One region of the Sphingobium aquiterrae genome, then DNA from elsewhere that is predicted to be linked to it. Evidence: predicted binding sites of a transcription regulator. Region 1 holds the regulator's gene; each other region holds the start of a gene.
What was found. Region 1 encodes LexA, which represses DNA repair genes until DNA is damaged. Its sites were predicted from a motif close to GTTCCNCNCTTGTTCT; they were not measured.
Positions count from the first base shown of each region.

Region 1 (4,208 bases):
GGAATATCCTTGGCCTGCTGCTGACGGGCGCGGCCGTGGAACTGGTGCTGGCGCCGATCGCGCTGTTCCATTTTCACAGGGCGGGCATGCTGGGGTCGCTGGCCAATCTTGTCGCCATTCCGCTCACCACCTTCGTCGTCATGCCGTTCGAGGCGATAGCCCTGCTGCTGGATGTGGCGGGGCTGGGCGCGCCGGCATGGTGGATCGTGGGCAAGGCGTTGTCGCTGTTGCTGGCCATCGCCCATATGGTCGCCGCCTTGCCGGGGGCGGTCGCGCTGGCGGCGCCTTTTCCCGGCTGGGTTTTCGCCGTGACGATGGCGGGGCTGCTCTGGTGCCTGCTCTGGCGCGGCCGGCTGCGATGGCTTGGGTTGGCGCCGGCCTTGATGGGCGCGCTGCTGATGGCATTCGCCCCGGCGCCCGATATCCTGGTGACAGGCGACGGCCGCCATCTTGCGATCCGCACGCCGGGCGGCATGGCGACGCTGCGCGACCGGGCGGGCGACTATGTCCGCGATACGCTGAGCGAAGCGGCGGGGGAGGAAGGGGAAATGCAGGCGCTCGCCACGCTCGACCGGGCGCGTTGCAACCCGGACCTGTGCGCCGTGACGGTGAAGGACGGCGCGGGGCGGGGCTGGCGCCTGCTCGCCACGCGCAGCGCGACCCATGTCGATGCCGGCGCGCTGATCCGCGCCTGTGCCATGGCGGACATCGTCGTCAGCGATCGCGGGCTTCCGCGCGCCTGCCGCCCCGGCTGGCTGAAGCTGGACCGCTGGGCGCTGTCACGCAGCGGCGGCGTGGCGCTGTTCCTGCGTCAGGGCAGGGTGAGCACCGTCAGGCAGCAGGGCGACGCGCACCCATGGATCGCGCGGCCTTTCTATCGTAAGCGCGCCAGATCGCCCGGGAACATCCCGTCTTCGGGGCCCGTCTCCACAACTGTCGCGCCCGGGCATTGAAACGGTTCAGGAAAGGCGAACCCTCGCCGGCACCGGGCACCGGTGAGCGGCCCATATCCGCTCAGGAACAACCGCCCTTCAACTCGGATGGAGCCGTCGTCGCAGACGACCGCAGGGCAAAAGGGTGATTTTCGAGCACCGGCGCACAGAGCTTGAAACGAGGCCCATGCCTCGTTTCAACGCTTTGCAGGCCCGCACTGGGGCAATGTCGATATCGGTTCCAGAGCCGCGCTGCGTTACATCTGACGCAGGGCGCGTGCGCTCAGTCTTGTTGTCGCATCGCCTTTTGCGCAAAACCGGTTCCCACTTTTGCCCATGATCCCCTAGTTATAGCGGCGCAGCAATCCCGCTAGCTTGCCCTGGATGCGGACCTGACGGGCGTCGTAAATCTGCGGCTCATAAGCGCCATTGGCCGGATCGAGCCGGACCTGCTGCCCCTGGCGGCGGAAATATTTGAGCGTCGCTTCGCTGTCGTCGATCAGTGCGACGACGATCTGCCCGTCGCGCGCCACATCCGTCCGCTGGATCAGCGCGAAGTCGCCGTCCAGGATGCCGGCCTCCATCATGGAATCGCCGGAGACTTCCAGCGCATAATGGTCGCCCGCGCCCAGCAGCGCGGCGGGGACGGAGAGCATGTTCTGCCCCTCCATCGCCTCGATCGGCATGCCCGCGGCGATCCGGCCATGCAGGGGGATTTCGACCACATCGTTGGCGGCCATCGGAATGCGCGGCGCGGCAGGCGCGATGGACGGAATGGCAGGCGCCTTGTGCGCGCGATCCAGCGCGTCCGGAAGCTTGACCACCTCCAGCGCGCGCGCGCGGTTGGGCAGGCGCCGGATGAAGCCGCGTTCCTCCAGCGCGCTGATCAGGCGATGAATGCCCGATTTGGAGCGAAGATCGAGCGCCTCCTTCATCTCTTCGAACGAAGGCGACACGCCGTCTTCCTCCAGCCGGCGGTGGATGAAACTGAGCAGTTCCTGTTGCTTGGCCGTGAGCATGTTTATCACCATCATTGGAACGGATGGGGAACACTTAGGAAACACAAGGGGGCAAGTCAAGCGTTCAGCGGTTCGTCGCTTTTGGGGGAACGAAGCGACCCGCTTCCGGTTTTTCCACCGTCCCCGCAAGAGAGGACAGATGAGGAGAGTGACATGGCGAACCAGCAGAAACAGAATCCGGGCAAGGAGCAGCGCCGGGGCCAGCAGGGCAGCGCCGATCGCAATCGCCAGCAGGAACAGGAAGGCAAGCAGGGCCAGATGGGCGACGAGCGTCGGCAGGACAAGGCGCCCGGCCGCGGCCAGCAGCATTGAAGCGCCTTCGCACAAGGGAAAGGGGTCGCCTTCGCGGCCCCTTTTCTTGTGGTCGCATCAGCGGATGGGGATGATCGTCACCGGCTCTCCGGCGGGGGCCGGCCACCCGTTGGCCGGGCGCAGGATCAGGCAATCGGCCATCGCCAGCATCCGCGTCGCCGCGCTGTCCTGCACCGGCAGCGGCCATACCCGGTCGCCGTCGCTGCGGCCGCGCACATAATCGTCGCGCACCGTCACCGGCGGCATGTCTTCGCCCAATCGAGCCGTGCGCGACAAGGGCAGCGGCTGCGCGCAGCCCGACAGATGGCGGAGCAGCGGCATCAGGAACAAGGTGCCCGTGACGAAGGCGGAAACCGGATTGCCCGGCAGGCCCAGGAAGATGCAGGGACCATTTGTGCCGGCGATCAGCGGCTTGCCCGGCCGCATCGCGATCCGCCAGAAATCCAGCGTGCCGCCGGCCGCTTCGAAGGCGGGGCGAACAAGGTCGTGATCGCCAACCGACGCGCCGCCCGTGGTCACGACGACATCGGCGCGGCTTGCGGCGGCAAAGGCGGCGGTCAGCGCCGGCAGATCGTCGCGCACGATGCCCAGATCCTCGACATCGCACGGGAGCGCGGCGAGCATGGCGCGCAGCATCACGGCATTGGAAGAGGGCAGCTTGCCCGCCGGCACGGGCGCGCCGGGTGGCACCAGCTCGTCGCCTGTGGATATCAGCGCGACACGGGGCCGCCGCCGCACGGGCAATGTGCCATGGCCCGCCAGCACGGCCAGCGAGAGCGTGGCGGGGGTGAGCGCATCGCCGGCGGCGAGCAGGGGCTGCCCTTCGCGAAAATCGGACCCTTTGGGGCGGACATGCTTGCCGGCCGTCGCCGGTCCTTCGCCGGTCAGTGTCACGACATCGCCGGCGCGGGCGACATCTTCCTGCACGACGATGCAATCGCCACCCGGCGGCAGCGGCGCGCCGGTGAAGATGCGCACCGCTTCGCCAGCACCGATGGGGGGAGGCAGGGCGCCGCCCGCGGCGCTCTGGCCGATCATGCGCCATGGCCCCGGCAAGTCGGCCGCGCGCACCGCATAGCCGTCCATCGCCGAAAGATCGGCCCAGGGCTGGTCCCGGCGGGCAAGGACATCCTGCGACAGCCAGCGGCCGATGCAGTCGCCGAGCGGCATCTCTTCGGCGGGCAGCGGCGCGGCCAGCGAAAGGAGGCGGGCCTGCGCCTGCGCGACCGGCATCAGGCCCATGGCATGGCCGTCCCGTCCATCATGCCGGCGCGCGCCAGTCGCCGGATTTTCCGCCCGACTTCGCGATCAGGCGCACGCCGCCGATCACCATGGCCTTGTCCAATGCCTTGGCCATGTCGTAAATGGTGAGCAGCGCGACGGACACGGCCGTCATCGCCTCCATCTCCACGCCGGTCTGCGCGGCCGTGCGGGCAGTCGCGCAAACAGCGACGCCCGTGCCGTCCAGCGTGAAGTCCACGGTGACGCCGCTCAGCGGCAGGGGATGGCACAGCGGGATCAGGGTCGCGGTCTGCTTGGCCGCCATGATACCGGCCACTCGCGCGACGGCCAGCACATCGCCTTTCTGCACAAGTCCCTGGGCGATGGCGCTGGTGGCCTCGGCGCTCATCTCGATGCGGCCGGTGGCGGTCGCTTCCCGCACCGTGGTCGCCTTGGCCGACACATCGACCATGCGGGCCGCCCCGTCCGCGTCGAGATGGGTGAGTTTACTCATGCGCCGGTCAGCAACAGTCGGGTCGCGGCCTCCACATCGGGTTGCCGCATCAGCGCCTCGCCCACCAGGAAGCAGCGCACGCCATGCCGGGCCATCGCATCCAGATCGGCATGGGAGCCAAGGCCGCTTTCGGCGACGAAGGTGCAGCCCTGCGGCGCATGGCCGACCAGTTCGTAGGTGCGGGCGAAATCGACCGTGAAGTCGCGCAGG
Region 1 covers NZ_JBANFL010000005.1:135,122-139,329, reverse strand. The annotation lists gene WFP78_RS07150 (ComEC/Rec2 family competence protein) at 1-953, shown strand, start outside; gene lexA (transcriptional repressor LexA) at 1,277-1,951, opposite strand; gene WFP78_RS07140 (hypothetical protein) at 2,105-2,263, shown strand; gene WFP78_RS07135 (molybdopterin molybdotransferase MoeA) at 2,321-3,505, opposite strand; gene moaC (cyclic pyranopterin monophosphate synthase MoaC) at 3,525-3,998, opposite strand; gene trpC (indole-3-glycerol phosphate synthase TrpC) at 3,995-4,208, opposite strand, start outside.

Region 2 (4,208 bases), on a different contig from region 1:
CTGCTCAAACCCGTCGCGCAGGACCGGCTGACCCGCGCCATCGACCGCGTCGCGCTGGCGCTGGGCGCCCGCGACGAGGCGCTTCCGTCGCCGGCCGGCGTGCCGGCATCGGCATGGGCGGAGGAATTCTGGGTGCCCCACCGTTCGGAACTGATCCGCATCGGCACCGACCAGATCGACCGGATCGAGGCGGAACGCGACTATATGCGCCTGCATGTCGGCCCGCACAGCTATCTGCTGCACCAGACGATCAGCGCGCTGGAACAGCGGCTGGACCCGCAGCACTTCATCCGCCTGCACCGATCGCACATCGTCCGCCGCGGCCATATCGCCCGGCTGCGCCATGACGGCAGCGGCGTGTGGTACGCCTGCCTTGCCGAGGGCGAGGATATCCGCATCGGCCGCAGCTACCTCAACACGGCAAAGGCGCTTGCCGGGCGCTGAGCCCCTTGCGCTGCGACCTCACCAACGATGCATCGGCAACAGCACAGAACCCCCGGCGTGGGCACGCCGGGGGTTCTGGTATTGCGCGAAGGCGGAAAGGATCAGTTGCCGACCTGCACCCGGGCGCCCGAGGTGCCGGCATCGGCATAGCGGGCCCTGGTTTCGGCACGGGCGATGGCCTTGGCGATCATCGGTTCCGTATTGGCGATCGTCTGGTCCTGGCACTTGAAGAAAGACGTGCCCTGATATTGGGCGCACACGCCGCCCGAGGCCCGGCGGATGCGCATCTTCAGGCGCTCGACATCCTTCGCGCTGGTCAGGTCGAGGTCCGCATGGTGGACGCGGGCCTGCGGTGCCTTGGCCGGCGCGCTGTCTGCAAAAGCGGGGGCGGCAAAAGCCAGCGACAGGGTGCTGGCGGCAAGGGCGGTGAATTTGATGGGGGCGAACATTGGGGGGTCTCCTCACATATCATTATCCGGTGGGTTCCGTGCCGGCGCCCGGGGGCTGGGCCGTCGATACGGAGCAGATCGACCGCATGTCGGGGGCTTCGATCGATCCGCATCGCCGGTGTATGACGGGCCGGGATTCGATGCAGTCGCGCTTCGACTGACGGCGGTGCGTTTCGGCAGGCGACAGATATGTCGACAAACGACAAGCCGGCGGCGACGAACGTCGGGCGGCGCGGAAAATCCGTTTATTCCGTAACGGAAAATGCCACGCGCCACGATGGCGCGGCATCGGCGGCACCGGGCGCGGCGACTGCGCATAGCGGGAGGAAGGGGGAGAGATATGAGCGCCCCCGGTGCAAGGGATGACCGGGGGCGCATCCTGTTGCTGTCGGGCACGCAGGATCACTGAAATCTGCCTGCGAAACGGTCGGATTCAGCCGGCCTCCTCGCTGGGATGGCCCCCTCGCACGCCCGGATGACGGGACGGTGACGATGGAGCGACGGCGGGTCGGGTGGGGGTCGGGGTATCCCGCCGCCGCTCCTGACTAGCCTGACGGCACGCCCCTTTCATTCCCGTATCGACTTTCCGCGCCCAGGATCGGCCAATGACATCCGGTTCGACCAACAGCCATCTGGCGACGACGAACGCAGGGTGCATCGCACATGCCGGCGCGGGCATGGCCGGTCAATCCATTGACGTTACGGCATGCGATAGTTTTTCTTTGCCCCGATGCCAGCCCGCGCCGCGCCCGCCCCGGCCCCCTCGCCCATATCGCCCCGCGGCCGCGCCGCCTTGCGGCCCGGCACCCCTGCCGCCATATTGCACCACGAAACCGCCCTTGCCCTAAAAGAACAAATATGGAACAAGTCAACTCATGCTGACTCACATTCTCACGCCCCGGTCCATCCGATGCTGACTCACATCAGCGTGCGTGGCGCGCGCGAACATAATCTCAAGGGCGTCGACGTCGATCTGCCGCGCGACAGCCTGATCGTCATCACCGGCCTGTCGGGATCGGGCAAAAGCTCGCTCGCCTTCGACACCATCTATGCCGAGGGGCAGCGCCGCTATGTGGAGTCGCTCTCCGCCTATGCGCGCCAGTTCCTGGAGATGATGCAGAAGCCCGATGTCGAGCATATCGAAGGCCTCTCCCCCGCCATCTCCATCGAGCAGAAGACGACCAGCCGCAACCCGCGCTCCACGGTCGCGACCGTCACGGAAATCTACGACTATATGCGGCTCCTGTGGGCGCGGGTCGGCATTCCCTATTCCCCCGCCACGGGCCTGCCGATCAGCGCGCAGACCGTCAGCCAGATGGTGGACCGCGTCATGGCCCTGCCGGAGGGTACGCGCTTCTACCTGCTCGCGCCGGTCGTGCGCGGCCGCAAGGGCGAATATCGCAAGGAGCTGGCGGAATGGCAGAAGGCCGGCTTCACCCGCGTGCGCATCGATGGCGAGATGTATCTGATCGAGGACGCCCCGGCGCTCGACAAGAAATACAAGCATGACATCGAGGTGGTGGTCGATCGCCTCGCGGTGAATGCGGAGATGTCCACCCGCCTTGCCGACAGCTTCGAACAGGCGCTCAAGCTGGCCGAGGGCCTCGCCTTTGTCGATCTGGCCGATGGCGTTGTCCCAGGACGCGAGAGCGAAGCGGAATCCGCAGGCAAGATGAAGAACAGCGGCATCCCCGCCAACCGCATCGTCTTATCCGAAAAATTCGCCTGCCCGGTCAGCGGCTTCACCATATCGGAGATCGAGCCGCGCCTCTTCTCCTTCAACGCCCCCCAGGGCGCCTGCCCGGCGTGCGACGGCCTTGGCGAGCGGCAGGAGTTCGACCCCGAACTGGTCGTCCCCAACGAAGCGCTCAGCCTCAAAAAAGGTGCCGTCGTTCCCTGGGCCAAGTCCAACCCGCCCAGCCCTTATTATATGCAGGTGCTCGGCTCCCTCGCGAAGGAATTCGGCTTCTCCCTCGAAACGCCGTGGCAGGATCTGCCCGGCGAGGTGAAGCTCATCATCCTGCACGGCACCGGCGGCAAGCCCGTCACCCTGCGCTTTGTCGACGGCAAGAAGAGCTATGAGGTGAAGAAGGCGTTCGAGGGCGTGATCGGCAACCTCAACCGTCGTCTGCTCCAGACCGAAAGCGCCTGGATGCGCGAGGAACTGTCCAAATATCAGACCGCCATGCCGTGCGAGACCTGCGGCGGCGCGCGCCTGAAGCCCGAAGCGCTGGCCGTGAAGATCGCGGGCGAGGATATCTCGCTCTCCACCCGCCGCTCGGTGGTGGATGCGCTCGCCTTCTTCACCGCCATGCCGGGCAAGCTCACCGACCAGCAGAACCAGATCGCCCGCGCTATCCTCAAAGAAATCGTAGAGCGGCTTGGCTTCCTCAACAATGTCGGCCTGGATTATCTCAACCTCGACCGCACCTCGGGCACGCTGTCGGGCGGCGAGAGCCAGCGCATCCGCCTCGCCTCGCAGATCGGCTCCGGCCTGTCGGGCGTGCTCTATGTGCTGGACGAGCCCAGCATCGGCCTGCACCAGCGCGACAACGACCGGCTGCTCATCACCCTCAAGCGCCTGCGCGACCTTGGCAACAGCGTCATCGTGGTGGAGCATGACGAGGACGCGATCCGCACCGCCGACTATATTGTCGACATGGGGCCGGGCGCGGGCGTGCATGGCGGCTCCATCGTCGCGCAGGGCACGCTGGCCGACATCCTCGCGCACAAGGACAGCCTGACCGCCGATTATCTGAACGGCACCCGCCGGATCGAGGTGCCCAAAAAGCGCCGCAAGGGATCGGGCAAGAAACTGACCGTCCACAATGCCCGCGCCAACAATCTGCGCAGCGTCACCGCGGCGATCCCGCTCGGCACCTTTACCTGCATCACCGGCGTGTCGGGATCGGGCAAGTCCAGCTTCACCATCGACACGCTCTATGCCGCGAGCGCCCGCGCCCTCAACGGCGCCCGCATCATCGCCGGCGCGCATGACAAGGTGACGGGGCTGGAACATTGCGACAAGGTGATCGACATCGACCAGTCGCCCATCGGCCGCACCCCGCGCTCCAACCCGGCCACCTATACCGGCGCCTTCACCAATATCCGCGACTGGTTCGCGGGCCTCCCCGAAAGCCAGGCGCGCGGCTACAAGCCGGGCCGCTTCAGCTTCAACGTCAAGGGCGGCCGGTGCGAGGCATGCCAGGGCGACGGCGTGCTGAAGATCGAGATGCACTTCCTGCCCGACGTCTATGTCACCTGCGACGTCTGCCACGGCGCGCGCTATAATCGCGAAACCCTGGAGGTGAAGTT
Region 2 covers NZ_JBANFL010000013.1:127,871-132,078, reverse strand. The annotation lists gene WFP78_RS15145 (LytR/AlgR family response regulator transcription factor) at 1-444, shown strand, start outside; gene WFP78_RS15140 (UrcA family protein) at 546-893, opposite strand; gene uvrA (excinuclease ABC subunit UvrA) at 1,804-4,208, shown strand, end outside.
Region 2: a site for LexA is predicted at 1,743-1,758, ahead of uvrA (excinuclease ABC subunit UvrA). Genes of this name have one in related genera too.

Region 3 (4,208 bases), on a different contig from region 1:
AGCTTCAACCTGCTGTTCACCCGCCCGATCCGCAACGGGCCGATCCGGGCCGAAGGCCGGTGGATCAACGGCCGCCGCCGGGTCTATGTGGCGGAGGCGAGCCTGATCGATTCGGACGGCGAAGAGGTGGGGCGCGGCACCGGCACCTTCATGCGATCGCAATTCCCGCTCGCCGGTCTTCCGGGCTATGCCAGCGCGATGCTGGATGACTGAACGGCTGGCCAGCCACATGCTGATCGGCGCGCTGATCCGGCGCGCGCAGGATGCGGGGGGCTTTGCGACGGTGCTGCGCAAGGGCGATGCGACCAGCGGGGCGATTCTGGTCCAGTGCCTGGAAAAAGGGCGGGAAACGGCGCTTCTCGAACGGGTGCCGGATTATGAGGGCGGCTATCGCCTGATGCCCTGTGGCCCGGCATCCGGGGCGGAGCCGCAGGAGCGCGCGCACTATCTTGACCGCCGCCGCCGGGCCGACCCGGATCTGTGGGTGATCGAACTCGACATCGCGGAAGCGGAACGGTTCGCCGCTGAAACGATCTGCTGAACATTGACTTAATAAGGTGCCCCGGCCATAGGCCCCGGCAGCCTAACGCGCAGGTTGCCGAAAAACGTCCGAGGGGGGCGCCATCGGTGAACACGCAGACGGGGGGCGGATGGACGACAAGAATATAAGAGGATGCGTCGTCCCGGTCCGACCCACCGCATGATTTTGAGACGTAATGAGTTTTCGTTTGAAGGTCGCGACCGTGACCGCCTTTACATTGTCGGTTCTTGCCGCTGCCCTGGCAACCGACGCTTCCTTCGCTTCCGGCACCAGCGCCGGTGCGATAGAGATTATCCCGACCGCTGTCGTCGCGCCGCAAAGCCAGGCGCGCCCGGTCGGAAACGCGCAGGCCGTGCGCTTTGCCGCCCGCAGCGAGATCGTCCAGCCGCTTGAGGCGCCCGCGACGACCAACGCCAATCTGGTCATCAACAGCCAATCCATGCCCCAGGCCCTGCCGGGCGCGAACAGCCTTGCCGACCTGGTCGAAAACCAGGGCGCACCGGAAGATGTGGATGGCGACATGCGCTGCCTTGCCGGCGCGGTCTATTTCGAATCCAAGGGCGAAAGCCTGGAAGGGCAGCTTGCCGTTGCCCGCGTCATCATCAACCGGGCACAGTCCGGCCGTTTCGCCAGCAGCCTGTGCGGCGTCGTATACCAGCCCGGCCAGTTCAGTTTCGTGCGCAACCACGATATCCCGCCCGTGCCGCAGGCCAGCCGCGACTGGCGCGAAGCCGTCGCCATCGCCCAGATTGCGATGCAGGACAGCTGGGAAACCCCGGCCGAAGGCGCGCTGTATTTCCACGCCCGCCGCGTATCGCCCAACTGGGGCAAGACGCGCCTCGCCGCGATCGACAATCACGTCTTCTATCGCTGATCCCCGCTATCGGTGATCCCTTGGCGGATCGGGAAATGAAGGGCCGCCGGTCGACAACCACCGCGCGGCCCCTTTTCTTTGTTCCTGTCCTGTTCTAATCTATCGTCATGGCAACGGACGGGATTCGGGCGGTGGATGCCGCGCAGGGTGAAGGGGGCGTCACGCCATCCGGCGATGGCGCGCCGCTGACGGACGGCACGGCGCTCGCGGTGTCACGCGGTATCCTGCGGCTCTTCCGCCGCCACGATATCTTCGGCGTACTCGAAGCGCCGCTGCCCAATGGACGGCGGGCGGACATCATGGCGATCGATCAGTCGGGCCATCTGGTGATCGTCGAAATCAAGTGCAGCCGCGCCGACCTGCTCGGCGACATGAAATGGCCCGATTATTACGACTATTGCGATCGTTTCTACTGGGGGGTGCCGGCGGGATTCGATCTTTCGCCCTTCGATGGCGAGGCGTTGTGGCCGACCCGGTCGGGCCTGATCGTGGCGGATCGCTACGATGCCGAAATCCTCCGCCCGGCCCCCACGGAACCGCTGGCGGCGGCGCGGCGCAAGGCGGAAACGCTGCGCTTCGCCCGCCGGGCGGCGCGGCGGCTCACGGCGCTGGCCGATCCCGGAAGCGGTGACGAAGCGTCATTTTAGCGCCCGGACCTGATCCGGGGGCGAATGGGGATAGGTGCGCCGCAAGGCACGGGATTCTGTCCCGCGTGGCAGGGCCGTCAGAATGTCGGGCCCTGCACCGGCGCCTTGGTCGCGGTGGCGGCCTTGGCGGTGGAGAGCGCCTCCACCAGGCCGGGGGTGCGCGCATCGCGCTGGGCATAGTCGCGGGCGGACATGCCGGCGATGCTGTCCCGCTTGTCGGCATTGGCGCCCTGCGCCACCAACAGCCGCACCATGGCGATATCCCGCAGCTGCACCGCGCGGATCAGCGGCGTTTCGCCATTGTCATTGGGCTTGTCGACGGTCGCGCCACTGGCCATCAGCAGGCGGGCGCCTTCCTCGAAACGCAGCTGCACCGCGCTCATCAGCGGGGTGTCGCCGGCATCGTTGGCGATATCCGGCTTGGCGCCCTTGCCCAGCATGAAGCTGAGCCAGGTGATGTCGCGGCGCGCCACCACGACATGCAGCGCGGTTTCGCCGGTCTTGATGTCGCGGGCGTTGATGAGGGTCGCGCCGCCGGGCTTCTGGATCAGTTCCATCGCCTTGGTGCCATCGGCGTCGCGCACCGCTTTCAGGAAATTATAGCCGTCGGAAAACTGCGCATGCGCGGCCTGGGGCGCCATTGCGACACCGGCCAGGGGCATGGCGACCGCAGCCATCCATATCAGTTTTGGCCATATCGGCTTTGACCGCATCAGCTTTGAAAAGCCCCCTGATCCCCGCATCACGTCTCACATCCCGTTTGCAATTGCCAACGCCCCGCTAGCAGGGCATGGCTGGCTTCACCATGAACAAAGCATTGACCTGGGCACTGATCTGGTTTGCCGGTGCCGCACTTGCAAGCCTTTCCGCCTGTAGCGGTGGCAATAACGCCGCCACGGCCGACGCCGAACAGGGCGCGCTGGCCGGCGCCGCCATCGGCAAGCCCTTCACGCTCACCGACCAGGACGGCAAGCCCGTCCGCTGGGACGATTTCAAGGGCAAGTACCGCATCGTCTATTTCGGCTACACCTATTGCCCGGATGTGTGCCCGGTCGACCTGCAGCGGATCATGCAGGCCTATGCCCTGTTCGCGAAGCAAGACCCCGCGCGCGCCGCAAAGGTGCAACCGATGTTCATCACCGTCGATCCGGCGCGCGACACGCCGGCGGTGCTGAAAAATTATGTGACCGCCTTTTCGCCGAAGCTGATCGGCCTCACCGGCACGGCGGAGCAGATCGCGAAGGTCACGAAGGACTTTGCCGTCGTCTATGCGGTGGAAAAGACCAAGGGGTCGACCGACTATCTGGTCAGCCACAGCCGCACGCCCTATCTGTTCGGTCCGGACGGAGAACCGATGGCGCTCATCCCGGTGGACGATCCGGCGACGCCGGGCGACGACGGCGCGCCGCAGGCGGTGCTCGCCGCGCTCGACCATTGGGTGAAGTGAAGCGGGATTGGACAGCGGGACATTGAACGCAGGACCGACGAATTTCTGGGAAAAACCCCTCGACCAGCTCGACAGCGCGCAATGGGAAGCGCTGTGCGACGGCTGCGGCAAATGCTGCCTGCACAAGGTCGAGGATGAGGATACGGGGCGCATCTATTTCACCAATGTCGCCTGTCGGCTGCTCGACAGGCAGACGGCGCGCTGCACCAATTACCGTCAGCGCCGCCAGTTCGTGCCCGATTGCGTGCGACTGACCCTGGCGAAGCTCGATTCGATCCCCTGGCTGCCGCGCACCTGCGCCTATCGCCTGCGCGCCGAGGGTCTGCCGCTGCCGGACTGGCATTATCTGGTCAGCGGCGACCGCGAAGCGGTGCATCGGGCCGGCGAGTCGATCCGTGGCTGGACCGTGGCGGAAGTGGAAGCGGGTGATCTGGAAAACCATCTTGTCGAGCGCGCGCTTTAGCGTGGTGTCGAGCCGGATGGATTCATCTGGCGACCGGGGAATCACTGAACATAGGGCATCCCCTAGCGGGTTCCGGTTCAATCATCGGAAGCGGAACCCGCCTGGCGCGCGCCACGAACCGGCCCATGTTGGCGGCAGCGCGATGCGCCCCTCCGCCTGTGAACCAGCGGCGGCCTGACCGCATGTGGAGCGCCTTCAAATCGCGCCGGGGCCGTTCCGCAACGCCAAAGGCCGAG
Region 3 covers NZ_JBANFL010000009.1:78,718-82,925, forward strand. The annotation lists gene WFP78_RS11370 (PaaI family thioesterase) at 1-213, shown strand, start outside; gene WFP78_RS11375 (DUF1491 family protein) at 206-541, shown strand; gene WFP78_RS11380 (cell wall hydrolase) at 717-1,415, shown strand; gene WFP78_RS11385 (MmcB family DNA repair protein) at 1,601-2,062, shown strand; gene WFP78_RS11390 (ankyrin repeat domain-containing protein) at 2,140-2,724, opposite strand; gene WFP78_RS11395 (SCO family protein) at 2,853-3,509, shown strand; gene WFP78_RS11400 (YcgN family cysteine cluster protein) at 3,532-3,972, shown strand.
Region 3: a site for LexA is predicted at 1,496-1,511, ahead of WFP78_RS11385 (MmcB family DNA repair protein). Genes of this name have one in related genera too.